Regions from separate parts of the Caballeronia jiangsuensis genome, predicted to be linked through region 1. Evidence: predicted binding sites of a transcription regulator. Region 1 holds the regulator's gene; each other region holds the start of a gene.
What was found. Region 1 encodes LexA, which represses DNA repair genes until DNA is damaged. Its sites were predicted from a motif close to ACTGTATNNNNATACAGT; they were not measured.
Positions count from the first base shown of each region.

Region 2: a site for LexA is predicted at 4,351-4,368, ahead of recA (recombinase RecA). Genes of this name have one in related genera too.
Region 3: a site for LexA is predicted at 5,515-5,532, ahead of PQR08_RS20145 (putative DNA modification/repair radical SAM protein). Genes of this name have one in related genera too.

Region 1 covers NZ_JAQQDB010000034.1:44,276-53,818, forward strand. Annotated here, with positions in the region: gene cysT (sulfate ABC transporter permease subunit CysT) at 1-437, opposite strand, end outside; gene PQR08_RS28675 (sulfate ABC transporter substrate-binding protein) at 530-1,564, opposite strand; gene lexA (transcriptional repressor LexA) at 1,824-2,501, shown strand; gene PQR08_RS28685 (hypothetical protein) at 2,718-3,044, shown strand; gene PQR08_RS28690 (DUF2939 domain-containing protein) at 3,134-3,733, shown strand; gene PQR08_RS28695 (universal stress protein) at 3,737-4,246, opposite strand; gene nodI (nodulation factor ABC transporter ATP-binding protein NodI) at 4,582-5,529, shown strand; gene PQR08_RS28705 (ABC transporter permease) at 5,534-6,379, shown strand; gene gnd (phosphogluconate dehydrogenase (NAD(+)-dependent, decarboxylating)) at 6,438-7,418, opposite strand; gene tkt (transketolase) at 7,425-9,518, opposite strand.
Region 2 covers NZ_JAQQDB010000010.1:162,799-172,341, forward strand. Annotated here, with positions in the region: gene PQR08_RS13210 (MFS transporter) at 1-1,649, opposite strand, end outside; gene PQR08_RS13215 (sensor histidine kinase) at 1,882-3,474, opposite strand; gene PQR08_RS13220 (response regulator transcription factor) at 3,480-4,217, opposite strand; gene recA (recombinase RecA) at 4,470-5,540, shown strand; gene recX (recombination regulator RecX) at 5,560-6,543, shown strand; gene PQR08_RS13235 (DUF2889 domain-containing protein) at 6,662-7,315, shown strand; gene sucC (ADP-forming succinate--CoA ligase subunit beta) at 7,424-8,590, shown strand; gene sucD (succinate--CoA ligase subunit alpha) at 8,692-9,543, shown strand, end outside.
Region 3 covers NZ_JAQQDB010000018.1:28,289-37,831, forward strand. Annotated here, with positions in the region: gene PQR08_RS20110 (ABC transporter substrate-binding protein) at 1-987, opposite strand, end outside; gene PQR08_RS20115 (LacI family DNA-binding transcriptional regulator) at 1,116-2,204, opposite strand; gene PQR08_RS20120 (phytanoyl-CoA dioxygenase family protein) at 2,416-3,216, shown strand; gene PQR08_RS20125 (aldose 1-epimerase) at 3,213-4,145, shown strand; gene PQR08_RS20130 (hypothetical protein) at 4,158-4,460, opposite strand; gene PQR08_RS20135 (hypothetical protein) at 4,769-5,140, opposite strand; gene PQR08_RS20140 (hypothetical protein) at 5,208-5,429, opposite strand; gene PQR08_RS20145 (putative DNA modification/repair radical SAM protein) at 5,545-6,756, shown strand; gene PQR08_RS20150 (UdgX family uracil-DNA binding protein) at 6,756-8,180, shown strand; gene PQR08_RS20155 (SDR family NAD(P)-dependent oxidoreductase) at 8,183-8,971, opposite strand; gene PQR08_RS20160 (hypothetical protein) at 9,169-9,543, shown strand, end outside.

The DNA of each region.
Region 1 (9,543 bases):
AGCACGCCGAGCGGCGTGAACGCGACCTTGATGCCGAGCGGCGCGAGATATTGCCCGATCCAGCCGTTGCCCGCATAGACCGCGGCGAGCGAGATGCCCGCGACGGAGGTCGGCAGCGCGAACGGCAAATCGACGATCGCATCGACGATGCGCTTGAACGGAAACGTGTAGCGCACGAGCACCCACGCGACGAGAAAGCCGAACACCGCGTTGATGAGCGCGCCGCCGAGCGCGGCACTGAACGTGAGCCGATAGGACGCGAGCACGCGCGGCGACGTGACCGCGCGCACGAACTGCGCCCAGTCGAGCGTCGCGGTCTTCGCGAAGGTGGCGGCAAGCGGAATCAGCACCACGAGGCTTAAGTACGCCACCGTGATGCCGAGCGTCAGGCCGAACCCGGGAAGCGCGCTCGGCTTCTTGAATGTGAGGGTCGTCATCCTTGATTGATCCTTTTCTTGCGCCGGGGTAGGGCGCGTCGCTGCTTCGGGCGCGCGGCGTCATTGACGCGCCGCGTCGCCCGCTCTTTCGCTTACTGCGGCTGATAGATCGAATCGAACACGCCGCCGTCCGCGAAATGCGTCTTCTGCGCCTTCGTCCAGCCGCCGAACGTGTCGTCGATGGTGTAGAGCTTCAGCTTCGGAAACTGCTTCGTGAGTTCAGCGGGCACCTTGTCCGAACGCGGCCGATAAAAATTGCGCGCGGCGATCTGCTGTCCTTCGTCGCTATATAGATACTTGAGATAGGCGTCGGCGAGCTTGCGCGTACCGTGCTTGTCGACGACCTTGTCGACCACCGCGACCGGCGGCTCCGCGAGAATGCTCACCGACGGCACCACGATCTCGAACTTGTCCGTGCCGAATTCCTTCACCGAGAGGAACGCCTCGTTCTCCCACGCGATCAGCACGTCGCCCTGGCCGCGCTGCACGAAGCTCGTCGTGGCGCCGCGCGCGCCGGAATCGAGCACGCCGGCGTTCTTGTAGAGCTTCGTCACGAAGTCCTTGGCGGTCTGGTCGTTGCCGCCCGGCTTGTGCTGCGCATACGCCCACGCCGCGAGATAGTTCCAGCGCGCGCCGCCCGAAGTCTTCGGATTCGGCGTGACGATCGACACGCCGGGCTTGGCCAGATCGTCCCAGTCCTTGATGTGCTTCGGATTGCCCTTGCGCACGAGGAACACGATCGTCGAGGTGTACGGCGACGCGTTGTCCGGCAGACGCTTCTGCCAGTCCGCGTTGACGAGTCCCTTGGACGCGAGCGCATCGATGTCGTAGGCGAGCGCGAGCGTGACGACATCGGCCTGCAGACCGTCGAGCACCGCGCGCGCCTGTCCGCCCGAGCCGCCGTGCGACTGCTTGAAAGTGACCGTTTCGCCCGTGTCGGCCTTCCACTTCTTCGCGAACGCCTGATTGAAGTCCTGATACAGCTCGCGGGTCGGGTCGTAGGAGACGTTCAGAAACGACGTCTGCGCAAACGCCGACGCAGCCAGCCCGACGCCCGCCGCCGTCAGCGCTGCCGCCGCGAGCACGCGCCGCGCGCCCTTGCCCAATCCCAGTTTGATGCTTTGCATTCCCCGTTCTCCGTCTTATCGAATTGACGGAATCAGTCTATCGAGGCGTCTATATGATTAGAAATAATCGTTATTCACTTTTTTATACGTAAAACTGCTAAGAAGCATATTCCTGGGTGGAAGAAGCGACGGCGGCGGCGAAACGCGTCCTCGGCTGCGGCGGGCGGACGAACTTAAAGTAAAGCTTGAAAAGCGCGAAATACTGTATAAAAATACAGTCAACTGTCCATCCATACAGTGCACCCAGGGGCCAGAGCCTGTGACAAAGACATCAAAACTTACCGCGCGGCAGCAGCAGGTCTTCGAACTGATCCAGCGCGCGATCGACCGCACGGGCTTTCCGCCGACGCGCGCCGAGATCGCGGCGGAACTCGGTTTCAGCTCGGCGAATTCGGCCGAGGAGCACTTGCGGGCGCTGGCGCGCAAGGGCGTGATCGAACTGGCGGCGGGCTCGTCGCGCGGCATCCGGCTGCTCGGCGACGCCTCGCGCATCGATCGCTCGGAGGAACTGCCGCATCAGTTCACGCTGCCGCATCAGAGCATCATGCAACTGTCGCTGCCGCTCGTCGGACGCGTCGCGGCAGGTAGCCCGATCCTCGCGCAGGAACACATCTCGCAGCATTACGCATGCGATCCCGCGCTCTTCTCCAGCAAGCCGGACTATCTGCTGAAAGTGCGCGGCCTGTCGATGCGCGACGCCGGCATTCTCGACGGCGATCTGCTCGCCGTGCAGAAGCGCACCGAGGCGAAGGACGGACAGATCGTCGTCGCGCGTCTGGGCGACGACGTCACGGTCAAACGCTGGAAGCGTCGTCCGGACGGGGTCGAGCTGATCGCCGAGAATCCGGACTACGAGAACATTTTCGTGCGCTCCGGCAGCGGCGATTTCGCGCTGGAAGGCATCGCGGTTGGCCTGATTCGTTCTGGCGAGTTCTGAAGTCTCCGCCCGGCAAGGGCGGGGAGCGAAAAGCGCGGGCAAATAGTTCGCTCATGTTCAGAAAGAGATAAGAATGGGACAAGAAATGTCCCATTGACATCGCAAGATAGCCTCACCAACCGCTTTAACGCTCAGTCGAGGCGGCTCAAACACAACAAGCATGACGGCCGCCGTGCGCGGTGCGCCGCGGTGCGTCCTATCGTCTGGAGAGTCATCATGGAACGTTTTGCCCGTCTGCTGCCCTTCCGTCAGTTTGGCCGCCTGCGCCATCTGCGCACGCTGATCGCATGCGGCACGCCGCACGCCGAAACCGCCCCCGACCTCTTCGACGACATGCCCGCGCTGCCCTCCCGGCAGCCGGCTTTCGCGCGCGTGTCGCTGAGCAGCACGGTGCACGCGGAGCCGGAACAGCGCGCGCCGGTGCGCGTCTATCGCGGGCAATCGCGCGTGATTCTGGTGGGCAAGATCGACGAAGTGTCGCGCATGATCGACCGTTGCATCGCGGAGGAAGACGCGGGGCTCGCCGGCGGCATCCTCGCCTGAATCGGGGCGGAACGTGAATTCACGGGATTTATCGCGCGCCGGCGTGGTCAATCCCGGATTCACGTTTTGCAAAGAGGCTTCGTCGTCGCATGTCCCGCACTACCCGCTCTGTCGCTACCGCGTTCGTTGTCCTGATTCTCGTCGCGGCGCTCGCTTTTATTTACGCGTCACCTTATATCGCGCTGAATCGCGTGAAGCGCGCAGCCGATGCCCGCGACGCGCAGACCGTCAACCAGTACGTCGATTTTCCCGCGCTGCGGGCGAGCCTCAAGGAACAGGTCGGCGCACTGCTCACGCGCCGCGTCGATATTCAAAAGAGCGGCAATCCGCTCGCAATCATCGGGGCGATGATCGGTGCGGCGCTCGTCGGTCCTCTCGTCGATTCATATGCGACACCGGACGGCGTCGCGGCGATTCTGAACGGCATTCCGCCGCGCGGCGATCCGGGCGAGCAACCGCCGCAAGCCGGAAACGGTGCATCGGCAACGCCGTCGAACGCGCCGGCCTCGGGCGTCACGGCCGCGCAGCAGGCGCCCAGGGAACCGCCACAGACCACCGCCGGTTATCGAAGCCTGAACACGTTCGTCGTCACCTATCAGCACGGCGCCGGAGATGCGCGTTACTCGGCGATCTTTCACCGCTACGGCCTCGTGTCATGGAAGCTCGTCGCGGTCGATCTCAATGGCTGACGATCAGGCGCCGGCTTCGGCCTTGACGGGCTTGGCCGCGTAAGCCGCTTCGTCTTCCGCTTCCGCCGATTCACCCGCCTGACACACGGCCACGAGAATGCTGCACTTCACGCGGTCGAGCAAGGGCGTGTTGCCCGCGCCCATCCACCAGCGCGCGAGACCATTGCGGCAACGATGCCCGACCACCACGAGATCGACCTGAAGGCTTTCGGCAAGCGCGGCGATCTCGTCGATCGGATGCCCGAACGCGAAATGTCCCTGCGCCTGAAGACCGCGTTCGCGGAGCCACTCGACGCCTTCCTGCAGAATGTCGCGCGCGGCCTCTTCGAAGCGTCCGCAGGCCATATCGGTTAGCAGTCCGGCGCTCTGCGCGATGCTCGAGCGCATATCCACCACCGCGAGGACGTGCGTCTCGGCATTCAGATCCAGCGCGAGATTCGCGCCTTGCCGCAATGCCTTGCGACCTTCTCTGGAGCCGTCATAGCAGAGCAGGATTTTTCGGTAGCTTTCCATCATGACCTCCCTGGCCAACTTGCCCTTCGCGCCCGCCCGACGCGACCCGAAGCGCGATTTACCCGCGGCGTTGCTTCATCATCGTGCGTCGCCCCTTGGGTGACAACGCTGGAAAACGCTTACCGACGCGAACATGCTAGCTCGCACCGTGCCAGAACTCCGAACACGCCGACGGACAAGCCTCTGGCACTTTCGGCCGGAACCGGTTCAGCGCCCGTCGCACAGGTTTGACACGCGCTCGCCGCACGCGGTTGCACGCCAGGCATCGCCTTGGTGCAATGGATTACACTAGCCCGCTGGATTTCCCCTACGCGATTTTCCTGCGGCACGAATGCATGACTGATCAAACATCACGCGAGTCCGATGAAAGCGGCGCGCCCGCCATCGAGTTCAGCGAAGTAAGGAAGCACTACGGTGAGCGCACCGTGGTCGATGGTCTGTCGTTCGATGTGCGGCCCGGCGAATGCTTCGGACTGCTCGGCCCGAACGGCGCGGGCAAGACGACGACGCTCAAGATGCTGCTCGGCATCACCTCGCCCGATAGCGGTGCGATCCGTCTTGTCGGCGAGCCGGTGCCCGCACGCGCCCGTTTCGCGCGCGAACGCGTGGGCGTCGTGCCGCAATTCGACAATCTCGATCCCGATTTCACGGTGCGCGAAAACCTGACTGTGTTCGGCCGCTACTTCGGTCTCACCGGCGCGCGCATGGATGCCCTCGTGCCTTCGCTGCTGGAGTTTGCGCGCCTCGAGAGCAAGGCCGATGCGCGCGTCGGCGAACTGTCGGGCGGCATGAAGCGGCGTCTCACGCTCGCGCGCGCGCTCGTCAACGATCCCGATGTTCTCGTGATGGACGAACCCACCACCGGACTCGATCCGCAAGCGCGGCATATGATCTGGGAGCGCCTGCGCTCGCTGCTCGCGCGCGGCAAGACCATCCTTCTGACGACGCATTTCATGGAAGAAGCCGAACGTCTTTGTGATCGCCTTTGTGTGATCGAGGAAGGCCGCAAGATTGCCGAGGGACGGCCGCGCGATCTCATCGAATCGGTGATCGGCTCGGATGTGATCGAGATCTATGGGCCCGATCCGCAGGCGCTCGCGGCGGAGCTCGAACCGTTCGTCGAGCGCATGGAAGTGAGCGGCGAAACGCTCTTTTGCTATGTCGACGATCCGCAGCCCGTGCATGCGCGCGTGAAAGGCCGCGCGGACGTGCGCTATCTGCATCGTCCGGCCAATCTCGAAGATGTTTTCCTGCGTCTCACGGGACGTGAGATGGTGGACTGAAACAATGGATACGCTCGAACCATCCCGTATCGGACGAAAACGCGAGTCGAAGCGCGCGGAAAATTTCACGCCGCTATCCAGCGCGCTGCCCGCCAATGCGACGCACTGGATGTCGGTCTGGCGGCGCAACTATCTCGTCTGGAAGAAGCTCGCGATCGCCTCGATGATCGGCAATCTCGCCGACCCGATGATCTATCTCTTCGGTCTGGGGCTGGGTCTCGGGCTGATGGTCGGGCATGTCGACGGCGTGTCGTATATCGCGTTTCTCGCGGCGGGCACGGCGGCATCGAGCGTGATGATGTCCGCGAGCTTCGAGGCGATGTACTCGGGCTTCTCGCGCATGCACGTGCAGCGCACGTGGGAAGCGATCATGCATACGCCGCTCACGCTCGGCGACATCGTGCTCGGCGAGATCGTATGGTCCGCGAGCAAGTCGGTGCTGTCGGGCGTGGCGATCATGATCGTCGCGGGCGCGCTCGGCTATGCGAGCTTTCCGTCGATGCTGATCGCGCTGCCCGTGATCGTGCTGACGGGACTCGCGTTCGCGAGCACGGCGATGGTCATCACCGCGCTCGCGCCGAGCTACGACTTCTTCATGTTCTATCAGACGCTCGCGCTCACGCCGATGCTGCTGCTCTCCGGCGTGTTCTTTCCGATCGCGCAACTGCCCGCGATCGCCCGGCACGTCACGCAGGTTCTGCCGCTCTTCCATGCGGTCGAGCTGATCCGCCCGGCGATGCTCGGCCGCCCGTTCGATGGCGCAGCGTTGCACGTGCTCGTGCTGACCGCCTATGCGGTCGTGCCGTTTTTCCTGTGCGCGTGGCTCTTCCGGCGACGCATGATGAAATGAAAAACGGCGATGGACCGCTGAAGTCCATCGCCGTGTTCACATCGTCGAAGAAAAAGAGCTACTTCACGGGAAACTCGTGATGCCCGCCGAAGCCGAAGCGCATCGCGGAAAGCATGCGCTCGGGGAACGACTCGGCATCGCGCGAGCGGAAGCGCGTGTAAAGCGCCGCCGACAGCACCTGGGCGGGCACCGCTTCCTCGATCGCCGCCTCGATGGTCCAGCGCCCTTCGCCGCTGTCCGCGACTTCCGTCGAGAAGCGTTCGAGCGTGCCGTCGCTGGCGAGCGCGCCCGCAGTAAGATCGAGCAGCCATGACGACACCACGCTGCCGCGCCGCCATACTTCGGCGATATCCGCGAGATCGAGCGTATAGCGTTCGCCTTCCGCGAGATCCTTCGACTCCTTGTGCCTCAGGATATGGAAGCCCTCGGCATACGCCTGCATCAGGCCATACTCGATGCCGTTGTGCACCATCTTCACGAAGTGCCCCGAGCCGACCGGCCCGCAGTGCATATAGCCGTTCTCGACGCGCGCATCGCGTCCTTCGCGGCCAGGTGTCTGCGGAATGTCGCCGCGTCCAGGCGCGAGTGTCGCGAGAATCGGATCGATCCGCCGCACGACCGCCTCGTCGCCGCCGATCATCATGCAGTAGCCGCGCTCCAGTCCCCAGATGCCGCCCGACGTGCCCACATCGACGTAATGGATACCCTTCTCGCGCAACTGCGCGGCGCGGCGGATATCGTCCTTGTAGAAGCTGTTGCCGCCGTCGATGATCACGTCATCCGCGCCGAGGATCTTGTGCAGATCGTTGAGCGTGTCTTCCGTGATCTTTCCCGCGGGCAGCATCAGCCAGACGACGCGCGGCGCACTTAGCTTCGCGACGAGATCGCCGAGATCCTTCGCGCCCGTCGCGCCTTCGCTCGCGAGCGCTTCGGTCGCTTGCGGATTGTGATCGTACGCGACGCACGTATGCCCGGCGCGCATCAGCCGCCGCCCGATGTTGCCGCCCATGCGCCCCAGTCCCACGATGCCGATCTGCATGATGATTCACTCCTTGCCGTTGGATTTCACGCGTTCGATCTGCTTCTTCGCGGCGTCGTAGACCGCTTCCGGCGTGAAGCCGAATTTCGTCTTCAGCGCTTTCAATGGCGCCGATGCGCCGAACGTGTGCATCACGATCTGCGATCCCAGGCGGCCGACATAGCGATCCCAGCCAAGCGTCGCGGCCTGCTCGACGCAGACGCGCGCATTCACGTCCGGCGGCAGCACCGAGTCCTTGTACGCCTGATCCTGCTTCTCGAAGATGTCCCACGACGGCATCGATACCACGCGCGCCGCGATGCCTTCGCCCTTCAGCTTCTCGTAGGCCTCGACGCACAGCGACACTTCGCTGCCGGTCGCGAGCAGAAGCACTTCGGGCTTCTTGCCGCTATCGGCGTCGGCGAGCACGTAGGCGCCGCGCTTCACCCCATCGGCCGATGCGTACTTCTTGCGATCGAAGGTCGGCAGCGCCTGACGCGTGAGCACGATGCACGAAGGCTCCTTCGAATGCGTCAGCGCGACGCGCCACACTTCGGCCACTTCGTTCGCGTCGGCGGGACGCAGCGTGCACAGGCCCGGCACGCCGCGCAGCGAAGCGAGCTGCTCGATCGGCTGGTGCGTCGGACCATCTTCGCCCACACCGATCGAATCGTGCGTGAACACGTAGATCACCGGCACTTCCATGATCGCGGAAAGGCGGATCGGCGGCTTCATGTAGTCGCTGAAAATCAGGAACGTCGATCCGTACGGGCGCAGCCCGGACAGCGCGAGGCCGTTGCAGACTGCGCCCATGCCGTGCTCGCGGATGCCGAAGTGCAGATTGCGTCCGCCATAGCTGTCGTGCTCGAAGCTGCCCGCGCCTTCGAACTTGAGATTCGTCTTGGTCGACGGCGAGAGATCCGCCGCGCCGCCGATCAGCCAGGGAAGGCGCGGCGCGATGGCGTTCAGCACCTTGCCCGATGAATCGCGCGTCGCGATGCCCTTCGCGTCGGCTTCGAACGTCGGAATGTCGGCGTCCCAGTTGTCGGGAAGCTTCGATTCGAGCATCTGCCACGCTTCTTTCGCGAGTTCCGGATTGGCCTTCTCGTAGGCGTCGAAGCGCTGTTTCCATTCGGCATGCAGCTTCTTGCCGCGCGCGCCCATGCCGTCGGCGAAATGCTGCATCACGCCATCGGGCACGTAGAACTGCTTGTCCTCGGGCCAGCCGTAGAACTTCTTCGCGAGCTTGACCTCTTCCTCGCCGAGCGCTTCGCCGTGCGCGCTCGACGTGTCCTGCTTGTTCGGCGCGCCCCAGCCGATGATGCTCTTCACGACGATCAGCGTCGGCTTGTCCGTGTGCGACTTCGCCTTGTTGATGGCGTCTTCGAGCGCCTGCGCGTCGTTGGCGTCGTCGACATGCAGCGTGTGCCAGTTGTAGCCGTGAAAGCGAGCCTCGACGTCGTCGCTATAGGCGAGGTCCGTATGACCTTCGATGGTGACGCGGTTGCTGTCGTAGATCCAGATGAGATTCGAGAGCTTCAGATGCCCCGCGAGCGACGCGGCTTCGTGCGATACGCCTTCCATCATGTCGCCGTCGCCGCAGAGCGCATAGACGCGGTAATCGAAGATCGCATCCTTGCCCTTGTTGAAGTGGGCTTCCTTCCAGCGCGCGGCCATCGCCATGCCGACGCTGTTGCCGAGACCCTGCCCGAGCGGGCCGGTCGTCGTCTCGACGCCGGTCGTCATGCGGTATTCCGGGTGGCCGGGCGTCTTGCTGTCGAGCTGGCGGAAATGCTCGATGTCGTCGAGCGACACCGCGGGCTTGCCGGTCGGCTTGCCGTCCTGGTCGAACTCCTTCACGCCCGCCAGATGCAGGAGCGAGTAAAGCAGCATCGACGCATGCCCGACCGACAGCACGAAGCGGTCGCGGTTGGGCCAGAGCGGCGCGTCGGGATCGTAACGAAGATGGTTCTGCCAGAGATGGAACGCGACGGGCGCGAGCGCCATCGGCGTGCCGGGGTGGCCGGAATTGGCCTTCTGCACGGCGTCCATCGAGAGGGTGCGGATGGTGTCGATCGTGAGGCGATCGAGATCTTTGGCCTGCGGTGTTCCTTGAGACATGAGCGACGACTCCTTTGCGAAGAGC
Region 2 (9,543 bases), on a different contig from region 1:
TGATAGACATTCGACTTGCGCGTGTCCTTCACGAACAACATGCCGATCACGAACGTCGCCAGCGCGATCACGATCGGATACCACAGGCCAGAGTAGATATCGCCCCTGGCCGCGACGATCGCGAAGGCCGTCGCCGGCAGGAAGCCGCCGAACCAGCCATTGCCGATGTGATACGGCAGCGACATCGACGTATAGCGGATCCGCGCCGGGAACATCTCGACCAGCATCGCCGCGATCGGCCCGTACACCATCGTCACGAAGATCACGAGGATCGTCAGCACCACGATCGCCATCGGCCAGTTGATCAGCGCCGGATCCGCCTTCGCCGGATAGCCCGCGCTCTTCAGCGTGCCGGCGAGCGTCTTGTCGAACGCCGCGCCTTGCGCCTTCGCGTCGGCGGCCTTGCCGTCGTACGTGTTCACCACCGTCTCGCCGACCTTGATCTGCGCCTGCGTGCCCGCGGGCGCCGCCACGTTCTCATAGTTCAGACCCGCCTTCGACAGCGCGCTCTTCGCGATATCGCAGGAGCTCGTGAACTTCGCCGTGCCCACCGGATTGAACTGGAACGAGCACTCGTCCGGATTGGCGATCACCACGATCGGCGACTTCTGCGTCGCGGCTTCGAGCGTCGGGTTCGTGTAGTGGGCGAGCGCCTTGAAGAGCGGGAAGAAGCTCAACGCGGCGATCAGACAGCCCGCCATGATGATCGGCTTTCGCCCGATGCGGTCCGACAGCGAACCGAAGAACACGAAGAACGGCGTGCCGATCAGCAGCGCCACGGCGACCATGATGTTCGCGCTGGTGCCATCGACCTTCAGCGTCTGCGTCAGGAAGAACAGCGAATAGAACTGGCCCGTGTACCACACGACCGCCTGGCCCGCCGTCAGACCGAAGAGCGCGAGCAGCACGATCTTCAGGTTCTTCCACTCGCCGAACGCTTCCGTGAGCGGCGCCTTCGAGGTCTTGCCTTCCGCCTTGATGCGCTCGAATACCGGCGACTCATGCAGCTTCATGCGAATCCACACGGACACAGCGAGCAGCAGGATCGACACGAGGAACGGGATGCGCCAGCCCCACGCGCCGAACTGTTCTTCGCCCATGATCGTGCGCACCGCGAGAATCACGATCAGCGAGATGAACAGGCCGAGCGTCGCGGTGGTCTGGATCCACGCCGTCCACGCGCCGCGCTTGTTCGAAGGCGCGTGCTCCGCGACGTACGTCGCCGCGCCGCCGTACTCTCCGCCGAGCGCGAGACCTTGCAACAGCCGCATCGCGATGAAGATGACCGGCGCCGCGATGCCGATCGTCGCGTATCCCGGCAGGAAGCCGATCAGGAACGTCGACAGACCCATGATCACGATGGTCACGAGGAACGTGTACTTGCGCCCGACCATATCGCCGAGCCGGCCGAACACGATCGCGCCGAACGGACGCACCGCGAAGCCCGCGGCGAAGCCCAGCAAGGTGAAGATGAAGCCGGCCGTCGGATTGACGCCTGAAAAGAAAGTCTTGCTGATATAGACGGCGAGCGAGCCCGCCAGATAGAAGTCGTACCATTCGAACACCGTGCCGAGCGACGAGGCGAAGATGACTTTCTTCTCCTCCGCCGTCATCGGTGCGTGTGACACGCGCCCCTCAACCGTAGCCATGTATCGTCTCCTGATTTGAATTTTCGAATACATCGGTCCGCGACTAGGCGGCTCCGGTGCAAAGATTATTGGAACGAAAACTTACGGCGTTCTGACGCGGTGACTGACGGGCAACATCGAGGGTATAACTGGCATGTTCGCGGAATTGGCGGGCATGTGTTTCGAACGATCGTTTAAATTCTTTTAATCTCGTTCTTCTCGCGCGGGCAAACGCGCTGCGCGAGACTTACGCTCAGGGTTTGTCCCGGGCAGGAAAAACCCGCTGGAGGCTCACCCTTACGAGGGTTCCGGCGAGTCTCGGGCTCTCCTGATACACATGATCCTCGATGGCGAGCGAGCCGCCGTGCATCGTCGCGATCTCCTTCACGATCGCAAGGCCGAGTCCGCTGCCATCGCCCTCGCGCCCGAGTATGCGATAGAAGCGTTCGACCACGCGCGTGCGCTCCGCTGCCGGAATGCCGAGGCCCGTGTCTTCCACTTCGAGATGCACGAGATCGAGATCGTTATCGTCGGTCCGCACGCGCACGGTGATGCGCCCGCCTGCCGGCGTGTAGCGGATCGCGTTGTCGATCAGGTTCGACAACATCTCCCGCAACATCACGACGTTGCCTTCCACCTCGACCGGAAACGGCGGCTCTTCATAACCGAGGTCCATGCGCTTCGCGAGCGCGGCCTGCACCCAGTCGCGCACGGCGAGCCGCGCGAGATCGGTCAGCACGATGGGCGTGAATATCTGCCCCGTCGCACGATTCTCGGCGCGTGCGAGCGCGAGCAGTTGCGTCACGAGGCGCGCGGCATGCTCGGAACTCATCGCGATCTGTTCGAGCGAGTGCTGCACTTCCGTCGATACATCCTGGCGCATCGCCAGTTCCGCCTGCATGCGCAGGCCCGCAAGCGGCGTCTTCATCTGATGCGCGGCATCGGCGATGAAGCGCTTCTGGAACTCCATGTTCTGTTCGAGGCGCGTGAGCAGATCGTTGAACGACGCGACGAGCGGCGCGATCTCCGGCGGCGCGCTGCCCGCCTGGAGCGGCGAGAGATCGTCGGGGCGGCGCGCGCGGATGTTCGACTGCAGCGCATGCAGCGGCGCGAGCCCGCGCGACAGCCCGAACCATACGAGGATGATCGCGAGCGGCAGGATCACGAACTGCGGCAGGATCACGCCCTTGATGATGTCGTTGGCGAGCTGGCTGCGCTTGTCGAGCGTCTCGGCCACCTGCACGAGCACCGGTTGCGCGCTGTCTGGATCGCGGCCGGGCGCAAGGCCGGGCAGATCGACAGTCGTATACGCGACGCGGATGTCGTTGCCGCGCAGCACATCGTCGCGAAACTCGACGATGCCCGGCTGCGGACGATCGTCGTCGTGCGGCAAGGGCATGTCGCGGTCGCCGCCGACCAGTTCGCCGCGCGTGCCGAGCACCTGGAAGAACACGCTGTCGACGTTGTCGGCGCGCAGGAAATCGCGCGTCGCGTCCGGAAGCCGCAATTCGGCGACGCCGTTGACCGGCTGAATCTGGCGCGCGAGCACGTAGGCGTCGGCTTCGAGCGCGCGGTCGAACGGCCCGTTCGCGATCGACTTCGCGACGAGATACGTCACCGCGATGCTCATCGGCCAGAGCAGCAGCAGCGGCGCGAGCATCCAGTCGAGAATCTCGCCGAAGAGCGAGCGCGGATGCGTCTCGTCGTCGGGCTCGAGTTCGTCGGGCGGCGCGAAAGGGTTGGCATAGCGCGCGTCGCGCTGGGCGTCGGAATCGTCGGCGCTCGCTTTTGCGTGATTATTTGACTTTCGCGACTCGGGCGATTCGGTGGAAGCGGGCGACGCCATGCAGGCTACTTATAGTGTTGGCCGGCGGCGACGCCCGACGGTTGCGGGCCCGCGCCGTTCGTGCCGGGCGCCGTGACGCCCGCTTTCTCCAGCGTGTAACCCAGGCCGCGTACCGTGATGATCTTCGCGCCGCTCGGCTCGATCTTTTTGCGCAACCGGTGCACGTAGACCTCGATCGCGTTATTGCTGACTTCCTCGCCCCATTCGCACAGGTGATTGACGAGCTGTTCCTTCGACACGAGCCGGCCGGTTCTTTGCAACAGCACTTCCAGCACGCCGAGCTCGCGCGCGGACAGATCGATGACCTGATCGCCGATCGTCGCGATGCGCCCGACCTGATCGAAGGAAAGCGAGCCGTGCTTGACGACCGTCGGGCCGCCGCCCGCGCCGCGCCGTGTGAGCGCACGCACGCGTGCTTCGAGTTCGTTTAGCGCGAAGGGCTTGGCCATATAGTCATCCGCGCCGAGGTCGAGGCCCTTGACGCGTTCATCGACGCTGTCGGCGGCGGTCAGGATCAGCACGGGCATCTGCGAGTTGCGCGCGCGCAGGCGGCGCAGGACTTCGAGACCGGACATGAGCGGCAGGCCGAGATCGAGTATCAGCAGGTCGAAAGTCTGCAGGGAAAGCGCGGTGTCCGCCTCGACGCCATGCTTCACATGGTCGACGGCGTATCCCGATTGGCGGAGTGATCGGACGAGGCCGTCCGCGAGTATGCTGTCGTCTTCGGCAATGAGGATTCGCATCGTCGTGTGCGCCTTATATTGCCGGCACCGTTTGTCGCCCGGCGCGGCGGTCTCCAGGTGTTTCGTAGTTTTAGCGCGTCTCGCGCGGCGTGGAAAAAAAGCTGCGCCACGCGGTTGCATGCTTGCAAAAACTACTGTTTTTTTATACAGTGTCTGCGTGAGTGTGAAGCGTGGTTTCGTATGCTCGATCGAGCAACGGAAAAGCCCGTGAACACTGCCTCAGACGCCGTTCATCATAGCAAAGGACGATTCATGGAAGAAAGCAAGAAAGGCCCGGCTGGAATGACTGCGGAAAAGAGCAAGGCCCTGGCCGCCGCGCTCTCGCAGATCGAAAAGCAATTCGGCAAAGGGTCGATCATGCGGCTCGGCGCAGGTGAGGCGGTCGAAGACATTCAGGTGGTTTCCACCGGTTCGCTCGGACTGGACATCGCGCTCGGCGTCGGCGGCTTGCCGCGCGGCCGTGTCGTGGAAATCTACGGTCCGGAGTCGTCGGGCAAGACCACGCTCACGCTGCAAGTGATCGCGGAGATGCAGAAGCTCGGCGGCACGGCGGCGTTCATCGACGCAGAACACGCGCTCGACGTGCAATACGCGCAAAAGCTCGGCGTGAACGCGCAGGATCTGCTGATCTCGCAGCCGGACACGGGCGAGCAGGCGCTGGAAATCGCGGATGCGCTGGTGCGCTCCGGCTCCATCGACATGATCGTCATCGACTCGGTCGCGGCGCTCGTGCCGAAGGCGGAAATCGAAGGCGAAATGGGCGACTCGCTGCCGGGTCTGCAAGCGCGTCTGATGTCGCAGGCGCTGCGCAAGCTCACCGGCACGATCAAGCGCACGAACTGCCTCGTGATCTTCATCAACCAGATTCGCATGAAGATCGGCGTGATGTTCGGCAACCCGGAAACCACCACGGGCGGTAACGCGCTCAAGTTCTATTCATCGGTGCGTCTGGATATCCGCCGTATCGGCTCGATCAAGAAGAACGACGAAGTCATCGGCAACGAGACGCGCGTGAAGGTCGTGAAGAACAAGGTGTCGCCGCCGTTCCGCGAAGCCATCTTCGACATCCTGTACGGCGAAGGCATCTCGCGTCAGGGCGAAATCATCGATCTCGGCGTGCAGGCGAAGCTGGTCGACAAGGCCGGCGCCTGGTATAGCTATAACGGCGATCGCATCGGTCAGGGCAAGGACAACGCGCGTGAATTCCTGCGCGAAAATCCGGACATCGCACGCGAGATCGAGAACAAGATCCGCGCATCGTTGGGTGTCGCCGCGTTGGGCGAAGCTGCTGTCGCAGGCGCTGCAACGGCCGACGACGAGTAAGCATCAGGCTTGAAGGACGATGCAGAAGCGTCGGTTCGGATCGAAGGCTGACACGGCGGATGAAGGAACCGAAAGCGGTTCCGACTCTGCCGATCGCTACGAACGAAGCAGCGAGCGGCGTGGTGCATCGTCGAAGTCGAGCGGCTTCAAACGCAGTAACAAGCAGCGCGCCGACGCGAAGTCATTCGCGTCGGCGCGTCGCGTTTTTGAGCCAGTCAAAGACGGCGAAAGCAGCGAGGATGCGAGCGATCGCGCCGCGCGTCTGGAGCAAGCGCGCGCCTTGCTGAAGCAGGCGACCGAGCAGCCGAAGGCACGTCCCGTTGATCGCGCGTCGCAGCCGGCCACGCCCGCAAGCAAACCCTCCGAACCCGATCTCACCCCCTTCACGGACCCGTTCGAAGACGCCGATCCTTTCGAGCCCTTCGAGCAATGCGCGCCTGCCGGGCCGGCACCTGTCGAATCGGCCGAACCGGTCTACAGCCGCTCCAGTCAACGCGCCCGAAAGCCTTCGGCGAGCGAAGTCAACAATCCCAAACGCCCGCAGCGCTCGCTGAAAGGGCGTGCGCTCGCGTTTCTCTCGCGGCGCGAATACAGCCGGGCGGAGTTGTCGCGCAAGCTGCGCCCGTACGTCGATGAAGCCGATTTGCTCGAATCGCTGCTCGACAGCCTCGAACGCGATGGCTGGCTGTCGAACGAACGCTTTGTCGAGAGCGTCGTGCATCGGCGGGCGTCGCGAATGGGCGGCAGCAGGATCATCAACGAGCTGAAGCGCCATGCCGTCGGCGATGAGCTCATCAGTGAAACCGCTGACAAACTCGCGCAATCCGAAACCGCGCGCGCCCAGGCCGTGTGGGAGAAGAAGTACGGCGTGCCGCCCGCGACGCCTGCGGAACGTGCGAAGCAAGCGCGCTTTCTGGCCGCGCGCGGCTTTTCCAGCGGCACCATCGGGAAGATACTGAAGGGCGGCGACGAGGACTGGAGCGAAGACATCGTCGACGACTGAATGTCGGCCTGTCTCTGCCGAAACCGCACGCACGTTTCATTCGTGGAACGCATGTCCGGCTCCAAATACCCAATATGCTAAAATTCCACGGTTTCCCCCGTACCGGCTCACTTCCAGCATGCCTCTCTCGCCTCCCGCTCCCCGACAATTGCGCCACCGTCGCGCGATTAGGCTGGAAGCGTTCGAGCGTGACGACGGCCTCTGGGATATCGAAGCCTGTCTAACCGATGAGAAGCCGCGCGACTTTCGCCTCGCCACGGGCGTCCGGCCACACGGCCTGCCGATCCATGAACTCTGGCTGCGCATCACCATCGACCGCAAGCTCACCATCGTCGACGTCGAAGCATCGTCGGACTGGTCGCCCTATGGCGCGCTGTGCGCCGAGTCCAATCCGGTCTATCGCAAGCTCATCGGGCTCAATCTGCTCCAAAGTTTTCGCCGCGAAGCCACCAGACTGCTGCGCGGCGCGGCCGGCTGCACGCATCTCACCGAACTGTGCGGCGTCCTGCCGACCGCAGCCATTCAGGCATTCGCCGGCGACGTCTGGAAGATCGAAGACGGCAATCCGTTCAATCAATCCGACGCCGCCAATCCCTCCACGACCGCACCGCAGGACGAGCCGCCGTTTCAGCTCGGCCGATGTCACGCGTTGCGTTTCGACGGCCCCGCGGTCAAAGAGTATTACCCGCGCTGGTTCGGCCACGCACCCGCCGGTCAAACGGACACCGGCACAACGGTACAGGACAGGCCGGAGACAAAGTCCGCCTCGTAGCGCGCAGGCAGCGCTTGCGCGCACGCATGGAATTCAAACAAGAATCGAAAAATAAGCGGTTCAAGCACATAGAAGTTCACTCCAACTCTCAGACTGAAGGAATCACGCATGAAGATTCACGAGTACCAGGGTAAGGAAATCCTGCGGAAATTCGGCGTCGCGGTCCCGCGCGGCAAACCCGTGTTCTCGGTGGATGATGCGGTCAAGGCCGCGGAAGAGCTGGGCGGCCCGGTTTGGGTCGTCAAGGCGCAGATTCACGCCGGCGGCCGCGGTAAGGGCGGCGGCGTGAAGGTCGCGAAGTCGATCGAGCAGGTCCGCGAATACGCGAACCAGATCCTCGGCATGCAGCTCATTACGCACCAGACCGGCGCCGAAGGCCAGAAGGTGAATCGCCTGCTGATCGAAGAAGGCGCGGACATCAAGAAGGAACTGTACGTCGGCCTCGTGCTCGACCGCGTTTCGCAGAAAGTCGTCGTGATGGCGTCGAGCGAAGGCGGCATGGACATCGAAGAAGTCGCGGAAAAGACGCCCGAGCTGCTGCACAAGTTCGCCGTCGAGCCGTCGACCGGTCTGCAAGATGCAGACGCCGATGACCTCGCACGCAAGATCGGCATTCCGGACGCATCGATTCCGCAAGCGCGCGCGATCCTGCAAGGTCTGTACAAGGCGTTCTACGAAACCGACGCGTCGCTCGCGGAAATCAACCCGCTGATCCTGACCGGCGAAGGCAAGGTCATCGCGCTCGACGCCAAGTTCAACTTCGATTCGAACGCGCTCTTCCGTCACCCGGAAATCGTCGCTTACCGCGATCTGGACGAAGAAGATCCGGCTGAAGTCGAAGCGTCGAAGTTCGACCTCGCGTATATCTCGCTCGACGGCAACATCGGCTGTCTCGTGAACGGCGCGGGCCTCGCGATGGCGACCATGGACACCATCAAGCTGTTCGGCGGCGAGCCGGCCAACTTCCTCGACGTCGGCGGCGGTGCGACGACCGAGAAGGTGACCGAAGCGTTCAAGCTGATGCTGAAGAATCCGAACCTCAAGGCCATTCTCGTGAACATCTTCGGCGGCATCATGCGCTGCGACGTGATCGCGGAAGGCGTGATCGTGGCGTCGAAGGCCGTGGACCTGAAGGTGCCGCTCGTCGTGCGCATGAAGGGCACGAACGAAGACCTCGGCAAGAAGATGCTGGCCGACTCGGGCCTGCCGATCATCTCGGCGGACAGCATGGAAGAAGCCGCGCAGAAGGTCGTCGCGGCAGCCGAAGGCAAGTAAGCGCGGTTTCGCTTACCGAGCCTAAGAGAGCGTTCCACCAGATACGAATGGCGGTCGCCGAGCGCGAGCTTTGGCGACGCCAAACGAACAGAGGTCACTACATGTCGATTCTGATCAACAAAGACACGAAGGTCATCACGCAGGGCATCACCGGCAAGACCGGCCAGTTCCACACGCGCGCGTGCCGCGAATACGCGAACGGCCGTGAGGCGTATGTCGCGGGCGTGAACCCGAAGAAGGCCGGCGAAGACTTCGAAGGCATTCCCATCTACGCGTCCGTCAAGGAAGCGAAGGCCGAAACCGGCGCGACCGTTTCGGTCATCTACGTGCCGCCCGCGGGCGCAGCCGCCGCGATCTGGGAAGCCGTCGAGGCCGATCTCGACCTCGCGATCTGCATCACGGAAGGCATTCCGGTTCGCGACATGCTCGAAATCAAGGACCGCATGCGCCGCGAAAACCGCAAGACGCTGCTGCTCGGACCGAACTGCCCCGGCACGATCACGCCGGACGAGCTGAAGATCGGCATCATGCCGGGTCACATCCACAAGAAAGGCCGCATCGGCGTGGTGTCGCGCTCGGGCACGCTGACGTACGAAGCAGTCGGTCAGCTGACGGCGCTCGGCCTCGGCCAGTCGTCGGCGGTGGGTATCGGCGGCGATCCGATCAACGGTCTCAAGCACATCGACGTGATGAAGATGTTCAACGACGATCCGGACACGGACGCCGTCATCATGATCGGCGAGATCGGCGGTCCGGACGAAGCGAACGCCGCTTACTGGATCAAGGACAACATGAAGAAGCCGGTCGTCGGCTTCATCGCGGGCGTGACGGCGCCCCCGGGCAAGCGCATGGGCCACGCTGGCGCGCTGATCTCGGGCGGTGCGGACACGGCGGACGCCAAGCTCGAAATCATGGACGCGTGCGGCATCAAGGTCACGAAGAATCCGTCGGAG
Region 3 (9,543 bases), on a different contig from region 1:
CGCGTCGACGTTGCTCTTGTCGTAGAAGCGATCCGAAACCTTCACCCACGGCGGAATCGTCTCGCCCTTCGCGTACTTCTGCGCGACATCGCACGCGAGCGGCCCGAAGAACGGGCTCGATTGCACGCTCGCGCCGAGCTCGCCCGCCTTGATCGCTTCGAGCCCGCCCTTGGTGCCGTCGATCGTCACGAGGACGATGTCCTTGCCCGGCTGCTTGCCCGCCGCCTTGATCGCGGCGATCGCGCCGAGCGCCATTTCGTCGTTGTGCGCATAGACGGCGGTCACATCGGGATGCGCCTGGAGCAGCGTCTCCATCACCTGGCGGCCCTTGTCGCGCGCGAAGTCGCCGCTCTGCGACGCGACGATCTTCATGCCCGAATTCTTCGCGATGACTTCGTCGAAGCCCTTCTTGCGATCGTTCGCGGCGGAAGCGCCCGTAGAGCCTTCCAGTTCGATGATGGTCGCTTTGCCGTTGGTCGCCTTCACGAGCCAGTCGGCGGCGCGGTGCCCCTGATCGATGAAGTCCGAGCCGATGAAGGTGATGTAGTCCTTGCCCGCCTTCGCCATCGACTGGTCGATGTTGCGATCGACGAGAATCACCGGAATTCCCGCCTTCTTCGCCTGCATCACGACGGGCACGAGCGGCTTCTCTTCACGCGGCGGGAACACCAGCAGATCGACGTGCTGCGCGATCATGCTCTGGATGTCCGAGACCTGCTTGGCCGCCGAGCTGTTGGCGTCGGTCATGACCATCTGCCAGCCGCATTTCGCGGCGATATCCTTGAAGCTCTTCGTTTCCGCGAGACGCCACGGGTTGTTGCTCTCCGTCTGCGCGAAGCCGACCTTCAACGGCTTCTTGTTCGGGATTTTCGGCAGTCCGTCATCGGCGGCGTGCGCGGCGGTGAAGCCGGCCGCGAGCGTCAGGGCGGTCAGTGCGGCGGCGAGCGGGCGCAGGCCCAGGCGCGATTTCTTCTCTAGCGACAGCATGTCTTCCTCCATAGGATGGTTTGCCTTTTTCTAGTGGTGCCGATGCTTGTGTTGCCCGGTCTGCCTGCTGCGAGAGTGGTCATGCGTACTGCGACTTCGGCGATTATTTCATCGCGTTTTATTACTGGTCAATCGCTAATATTATTAATTGCGAGCTGTTTTGCTACGGTGATTTCCCTGACCGAGCCGCGTTCGATCAGCGGACCGTCGAGCTTCACGGTGCGGCGTCGCACCGGTGCGCCCGCAGCGCGGTTTTCTTCTTCCTGAAGCAGCGTTTCGACCGCCCAGCGCCCGAGCTCATAGTTCGGCAGGACGACGGTGGAAAGCGGCGGATGCGTGTGCCGCGCGATTTCCTGATCGTCGTAGCCGAGCACGGAGACGTCATCGGGTACGCGCAGGCCGAGCTGTTTGAGCGCCTCGATCGCGCCGAGCGCCATCAGGTCGTTCGCGCAAAAGATCGCAGTCGGCGGATTCGGCTCGCGCATCAGCGAGAGCGTTTGTTCGAAGCCGGTGCCCGGGCTCCAGTCGCCTTCGCGAACGAGCTCCGGCGCGTATGGCAAGTCGGCCGTCGCGAGCGCGGTGCGGTAACCCTTCAGCCGATCGCGCGCCGCATCCTGCCACGGCTCGCCATTGATATAACCAATGCGTTTGTGGCCCGCGGCCAGCAGATGATCCGTCGCGCTGTGGCCGCCCGCGACTTCGGCGGGCACGACCGACGAAACGCTCGCATCGCTCGTATAGCAGTTGAGCAGCACGGTCGGAACTCTGGCGAGAAGCGCGGGCAGGGTCACCCGGCGCGTGTAGACCGTCGCGTAGATCACGCCGAGCACGTTCGGATTGCCGAGCGTTGCGTCGAGCACGCGCGCCTCGATCTCCGCGTTGCCGTGCGTCGAATAGACCGCGAGCATGCGCCCGTTGGCGAACGCGGCATCGCGCGCGCCGTCGATGCTGACGACCGGATGCGGACTCGTCGAAATTTCGTCGGCGAGATAGACGATCAGGTTGCGTTCGCCCTGACTCTCCAGTGCGGCGACCGGTTCGCGCTGCGTCATGCGATAGCCAAGTTCCTGCGCGGCACGCAGCACCTTGTCGCGCGTGGTATCGGAAAACTTCGCGCCGCTTGCGTTGTTCAGCACGAGCGAGACCGTCGATTGCGAGACTCCTGTGAGCTTCGCGATGTCGGTCATCGTCGGGCGGCGTTGCGTGGATTTTTTCATTGTGCGTGCCGCGTGCGGCGTCTGAAGCTTCCGCGAATCGTGTCGCGCGGGCCGAATGAACTTGCCACTAATATTAGTGATGAATGCCGCGGAAAGCACGGATTTATTGGTCATTTCAGATCAGGGTTTTCACCGGTTATTACTAATAATATTGACGAACGGATTACACGCGTGCGATTCTGTCCTCGCACTCGCAACGAGGAGAGGGCGCATGGGCAAATACGACGAGAGCACGCGAGACGCGTTCGCCGAAGCGTTCGAACGAGACGGCTTCGTGCTGTTGCGCGACCATTTCCCGCGTGCCGCGCTCGAAGCCTGGAACAATGCGTTCGCGCCGCTTTTGCAACCGCATATCGAAGCCGCACGCGAAGCATCGACGAGCGGTAATCGCGGACCGGGCCGCTACTACGTCACGCTGCCGTTCGAAGGCGTGTTTGGGGACCCGTCGATCTTTTGCGATGAAGACATCGTCGGCATCGTCGAGCGCGTGGCCGGACGCGATCCGGTGATGTGTCAGCTCGCCACCGATACGCCCGTGGCCGGCTCCGAGTACCAGGACTGGCATCGCGATACGCCGCCGCTTTTCGAAGACGCGCCCGAGACGCCTTCGTTTCAGCTTGCGGTGAATTTCCCGCTCGTCGATGTCGATGAGCGCAACGGCCCGCTCGAAACGACGCGCGGCACGCATTGCATGTCGCGGGACGACGCGCTCGCCGGTCTGGAGGCAGGGCGCTTCGCTGCCGAGCAGGTGCCGATGAAAGTCGGCGACGTGATGATTCGCGATGTGCGCGGGCTGCATCGGGGCACGCCGAATCTGAGCGGCGAGCCGCGTCCGATGGTGGTGATCGGCTACAGCCGTGCGTGGTACTTCCGGCCCGAGGTGCATATCGACGTGCCGCGCGACGTGTTCGCCGAATTGCCCGCGCGCGCGCGGCGTCTCCTGCGTTTCAATCCGCTGGTCGAGAAGACGGCGCGCACCTTCGACGAAAGCTACCGGCAGTTCGCATATTGAGCGCCGCACTGTCCGACACGCTCGTCGAGCTGCGTTACGGCGCACGGCGCGTGCTACTCGCGCCGCATGTGGGCGGCTCGATCGCGGCCTTCGACGAAATACGCGATGGCCGTTCGATCGACTGGCTGCGTCCCGCGACGCCCACCGCGCTCGCCGCCCGCGATCCGCTCGGCATGGCGAGCTTTCCGCTGCTGCCGTACTGCAACCGCATCCGCGATGCGCGCTTTCGGTTCGACGATGCGCTCGTCGATCTGTCCGGCGATGGCAATGCCTTTGCGCATGCGCTTCACGGCAACGCATGGCGCTTGCCGTGGCGCGTGGGCGAGGTGTCGGAGTCGCGCGCGTGCCTGCATTTTTCGCACGAGCCTTCGAAAGCAGCGGCGCATCACTGGCCGTTTGCGTATGAAGCGACGCAGGAATTCGCACTCGATGCCCACACGCTAACGGTCACGATCTCCGCGCGCAACCTGTCCGATCGGCCGATGCCCTTCGGCATGGGACATCATCCATACTATCCACGCACGCGAAACACACGCGTTCACGCGCACGTCGCGGCAATGTGGCATAGCACGCCCGATCTGTTGCCGACGCATGCGGGAGCGCATCCGTGCGTCGATGCGATGGCGTCGAAAGAAGGCATGTCCGCCGATGCATTCGATCTCGATAACAACTTCGCCGGCTGGTCGCGCACGGCGACGATCGCGTGGCCGGACGAAGGGCGCGCGATCACGCTCGACGCCGAGACGCCGTTCGATCACATGGTGGTGTACGCGCCGGCGTCGCATCCCGATTTGCTCTGCGTCGAGCCGGTGAGCAACGTGGCGGATTGGGTGAACCTCGATACCGACCGCGCGATGAAGGGCGGCGCGGTGCTGAAACCGGGCGAGTCGGTCATCGCGTCATTCGCATGGACGACTCGCTTTGGGTAGGACGATGTCCGCTTACTGACCGAAGAAGATGTCGCAGCGGGCCGCGTCGCGGCAGCCGCTCTGAGCGCGACCGCTTGCGGATGCGTTTGCGCCCGCGGCCATGCCGCCGTACGCGGCGTCATCGGTTTGAGCAGCGCGCGTTGCGATGGTCTGGTCCTGTTCGGGCGTGGCTTGCGACATGTACATCGGACGCATCGTCTGAACGAGTTGCTGCGCGTCGGCGGGCATGCCCTGAGCGTGTGCCGTGCCGACATTGGCGACGATCGCGCCCGCGGCCATCATCGCGAAAAGTTTTGGATTGACTTTTGCCTTCATGCTCCAGCTCCTTGAAACGAATGCACAAGCAGCCGGGAAACACGATTCTCGGACTCCTTGCAGCTTTATCGATGGATGGGATCGAGCGCAATGGCTAACTCGCCGCAACATGCTTCCCCCGACGCGACGATAGAAGACGCGTCGGCGCAATGAATAGCGCTCAGGGCTTAAGTTACGGGGATGAGGGAGCGGGAGAAATCCCTATCTCGTAGGGATGCTTTGGTGGGGAGTGCCGCGGAGTTGAAGAAAAAGCGCGCTCGGTCTCACGAAGAGACCCGAGCGCGCTTAGGAACTGACTTCAATGCAGTTTAGTTTGACTTCCCGGCACCGCCACTCGACGCACCCGAGTCCATGCTGCTCTTTTTGTTCTTGTGCATCTTGTTGCTGTGAGACGAGTCCATTGTGCTTGCGCCCGAAGCGCCCGACGTCGTGCCCGTCACACCGTTGGCGTTTGGCGTGCTCATGCCGGTCCCGCCCTGGCCAGCGCCGTTGCCGCCGGCCGTACCGCCACCGGCACCGCCGCCCGCGCCCTGCGCGAACGCTGCGCCCGACAAGCCCAGCATCAGTGCCGATACAAGCAGAGTTCTCTTCGCGTTTTTCATGGTGTCCTCCCGTTGATCGATGGTCTCGATGCGCACCGCCTCGCAAAATGCTGCGGTGTCACCGTTTGACTTGCGCAATCGCCGTGCCGCGCGCAAGCGCGCGGCGGCGTTGCGTCAAACCATGCTGCGGGAAGACGCGCGATAACTACGCAAGCGCCTCGTCACACCATTCGATGGCCCATGCCCGCGCGCAATGGACAGCGTCCGATTCGCTGGCAAAGGAATCCAGTTCGCCGGATTCGAAAACTTCCACATGCGCCGTGTGTTCGTCCGGCAGATGTGTGATCTTCGCGTGGGCGTAGTAGCTGCCGTCCTGGTCGTGATGCGCGGTGCAATCGATATGGAACGTCTTGTAGTCGAATCGCATAAACGGGCTCCGGGAAGATGACTCGCGGGCAGGCGCGAAGCGTGCGCAAGCATATTTGCGTTTGACTCCTTACCTCTCGTGAGATACTGTATATACATACAGTATCATATTCAAGATGGATCTCTCCGAAAAGCTCGAAATCCTCGCCGACGCTGCAAAATACGACGCGTCATGCGCGAGCGGCGGCGCGCCGAAACGCGAGTCGCGCGGCATCGACGGCCTCGGCGCCAGCACCGGCTCAGGCATTTGCCACAGCTTCACGCCGGATGGCCGCTGCGTCTCGCTGCTCAAGATTTTGTTGACGAACTTTTGTCTCTACGACTGCCGTTACTGCATCAACCGCCGTTCCAGCAATGTGCCGCGCGCCCGCTTCACGCCGGATGAAGTCGTTAGCCTGACGCTGGACTTTTATCGCCGCAATTACATCGACGGACTTTTTCTTAGTTCAGGTGTAATTCGTTCATCGAACTACACGATGGAGCAGCTCGGCCTCGTCGCGAAGACGCTGCGCGAGAAGCACCATTTTCGCGGCTATATCCATCTGAAGACGATTCCCGATGCCGATCCCGGACTCATCGCGCAAGCGGGACGTTACGCTGACCGCCTGAGCGTGAATATCGAGTTGCCGACGGAAATCAGTCTCGAACGTCTCGCGCCCGAAAAGAGCGGCCGCACGATCAAGCTGGCGATGGGCAATATCCGCGTCGCGCGCGAGGAGTCGGAAGCGGAGCCGCGCGCACCGCGTTTCGCGCCGGCGGGGCAAAGCACGCAGATGATCGTCGGCGCGGATGACACCGACGATCGCACGATCCTCGGCACCGCCGAAACGCTGTACGGCTCATATCAGTTGAAGCGCGTCTATTACTCGGCCTTCAGTCCGATTCCCGACAGCCCATCCGGCGTGCCGTCGAAAGCGCCGCCGCTTTTGCGCGAACATCGGCTATATCAGGCCGACTTTCTGATGCGCGGCTATGGGTTCGCGGCCGCCGAGTTGCTCGCCGACGCCGGCAATCTGCCGCTCGATATCGATCCGAAGCTCGGTTGGGCGCTTGCGCATCGCGACCGCTTTCCCGTCGATCTGAACACCGCGCCCGCGCGCATGATCGCGCGCGTGCCGGGCATCGGTATGCGCAACGCGAAGCGGATTGTCGAGTTGCGGCGCGCGCGGCGCGTGCGCTATCAGGATCTCGTGAAATTGCGCTGCGCCATGGACAAGGTGAAGCCTTTCGTCGTCACGGCGGATTACCGGCCGCCGCTCGGCGAGGCGCCCTCGGACAATCTCCGGCGCGCGCTCGCGACGGAGCCCGTGCAGCTTTCGCTGATCTGATGCATGTCCTTCTCATCGACGACGATTTCGACGCTTGGCGCGCCGCCGCGCTCGATGCGCTCGCGCGAGGACTCACGCCCGAATCGATCGACTGGCGCACGCCGCAAGGGGAACCGGCGCTGTTCAGCGAACCGGCGCAATCGGTAAGTGGGGTAAACGCGGCGGACGCACCGCAAATTCGCGTCTCACGCGAACTCGCGTCGCTCTTGAAGGACGCCGCGCATTTCCGCGACTCGCATCGCTGGAGCTTTCTCTATCGTGTTCTCTGGCGTTGGGCGCAGGGCGACCGCGCGGTTGCATCGCCCGCCGATGAAGACGGCGCGCGCCTCTACAAAATGGCGAAGGCAGTGCGCCGCGCACAGCACGACATGATCGCGTACGTGCGCTTCCGGCAGCGCGAGGCGTCGCTCGGCGCGCCCGAATACGTCGCGTGGTACGAGCCCGGACACGACGTGCTCGCCTGGGGCGCGGAGCATTTCGCGGCGCGCATGGGACGCTCGACGTGGCTGATCGCGACGCCCGACGGTGCCGCGATGTTCGACGGCGAGCGCCTGCAACTGGAACGCCGCCGCGCGCTGGCATCGGAACATGCCGTCGATACGCCCGACGCCACCGAAGCGCTCTGGATGACCTACTACGGCAGCATTTTCAACCCCGCGCGCCTGAACGAAGCCGCGCTCGAACAGCATATGCCGGTGCGTTTCTGGAAAGGGCTGCCGGAAGGCGCGCTGATTCCGAAACTCGTGAGCGATGCGCGCGGCGGCGCACGACGCGTCGCGCAGGCGCAAAGCGTCGGCGCGCTCGGCGGCAGGGCGGTGCAGGTGCAGGCGCAGGACGCACAGCCCGAACGCGACGCCCCCACGTCGCTCGACACCTGCCGCCGCTGCGATCTGTGGCGCAACGCGACGCAGGCGGTGCGCGGCGCGGGTCCGTCCGATGCGCGCATCATGCTGCTCGGCGAACAGCCCGGGGATCAGGAGGATTTGAAGGGCGAGCCGTTCGTCGGCCCGGCGGGGCAACTGCTTCACGACGCGATGCAGCGTGCCGGCATGCCGCGCGAGCAGGTCTATCTGACCAACGCCGTGAAGCATTTCAAGTGGGAGCCGCGCGGCAAGCGGCGTCTTCACAAGACGCCCGCGCAGCAGGAAGTCGAAGCGTGCTCGTACTGGCTCGAACAGGAGTTGCACGAGGTCGGCGCGCGCGTGATCGTCACGCTCGGCGCGACGGCGTTGGCGGCGCTCTTCGGACGACGCGCGACGTTATCGGCGCATATCGGGCGCGTCGTGCCGTATCGGGACAAATGGGTCGTCGCGACGTATCACCCGTCGTATGCGCTACGCCAGAACGACGAAGCCGCGCGCGAACGAACCGTCGCGGCCATCGTCGAGGCGCTCGAAAGGGCGCGCGAACTCGGCGGCCGATAAGCTCAGAACGCCGCGCGAATCACGCCGCCGTCCGCGCGCAACGCCGCGCCGTTCGTCGCCGATGACAGTTCCGAGCACACATACGCCACCATGTTCGCGATTTCCTCGGGCGTGATGAAGCGCTTGAGAATCGAGGTCGGACGCGCTTCCTCGAAGAACTGCGTCTCGAAGTCGTGGAAGCTCTTGCCGCCCGAAAGCTTTTCGACGAAATCGGTGACACCCTCGGAACTCGTCGGCCCCGGCAGCACCGAATTGACCGTGACGCCCGTGCCCTCGCAGGTTTCCGCGAGGCCGCGCGCGATCGCAATTTGCGCCGATTTCGTCATGCCGTAGTGAATCATCTCGACGGGAATCTGGATGCCGCTTTCGCTGCTGATGAACACGACGCGGCCCCAGTTCTGCTCCTTCATCTTCGGCAGATACGCGCGCGCGAGCCGCACGCCCGACATCACATTGGCGTTGAAGAAGCGCAGCCATTCCTCGTCGGCGATTTCCTCGAACGGTTTCGGATCGAAGATGCCCATGTTGTTGACGAGAATATCGACCTGAGGAAAGCGCTTCACGAGTTCCGCGACCTGCGCGGCGTCCGAGACGTCGCCGGCGAAGCCTTCGGCCTGCGCGTTCGGCACGAGTTCGCGCAGTTTCGCGAGCGCCGCATCGACGGACGCCTGCGAACGGCCGTTGACGATCACGCGCGCACCTTCGCGCGCCAGCGCCACGGCGATCGCATGACCGATGCCTTTAGTCGATCCGGATACCAGCGCGAGCCTGTTGGCGATCTTGAGATCCATCTCTGCTCCTTCGAACGAGTTGCGGATTGCGTCGACGCGCCTGCGCGACGGGTTCCGAGGATGGTAACCAGAAGCGGACCGGTTTGCAGCAACCGTGCGCATCATTGAAGATATAACCTCCACTTAGGAGCTTTCTAGTTAGGATCACAGAATAAAAAAACTATACTGCGCGTAATCGATCTCCTCCGTGGAAGCCCATGAACGCGCCTGTCAAGCCGACGCATATCTATATCGCGACGCCGAGCTACGGAGGCTCCGCCACGACGTGCTACATCAACGGCCTGCTCGATCTGGTGAACAGCCGTTTCCACAGCGGAATTACCTTCACCGTGGGGTTCAACAACTTCGAAAGTCTGATCACGCGGGCGCGTAACGTGATGGTCGCGAACTTTCTCGCGAATGAGGAGTTCACGCACCTGATGTGGATCGACAGCGATATCGGCTTCACGGCCGCAGACGTGCTGCGGCTCGTGCGGGCGGACCGTCTGGTCGCGGCGGGCGTCTATCCGAAGAAAACAGAAGGCTGGCCGCAAGGCGGTCTCGAAGCGGCATTGCCAGCAGGCACGCGGCAT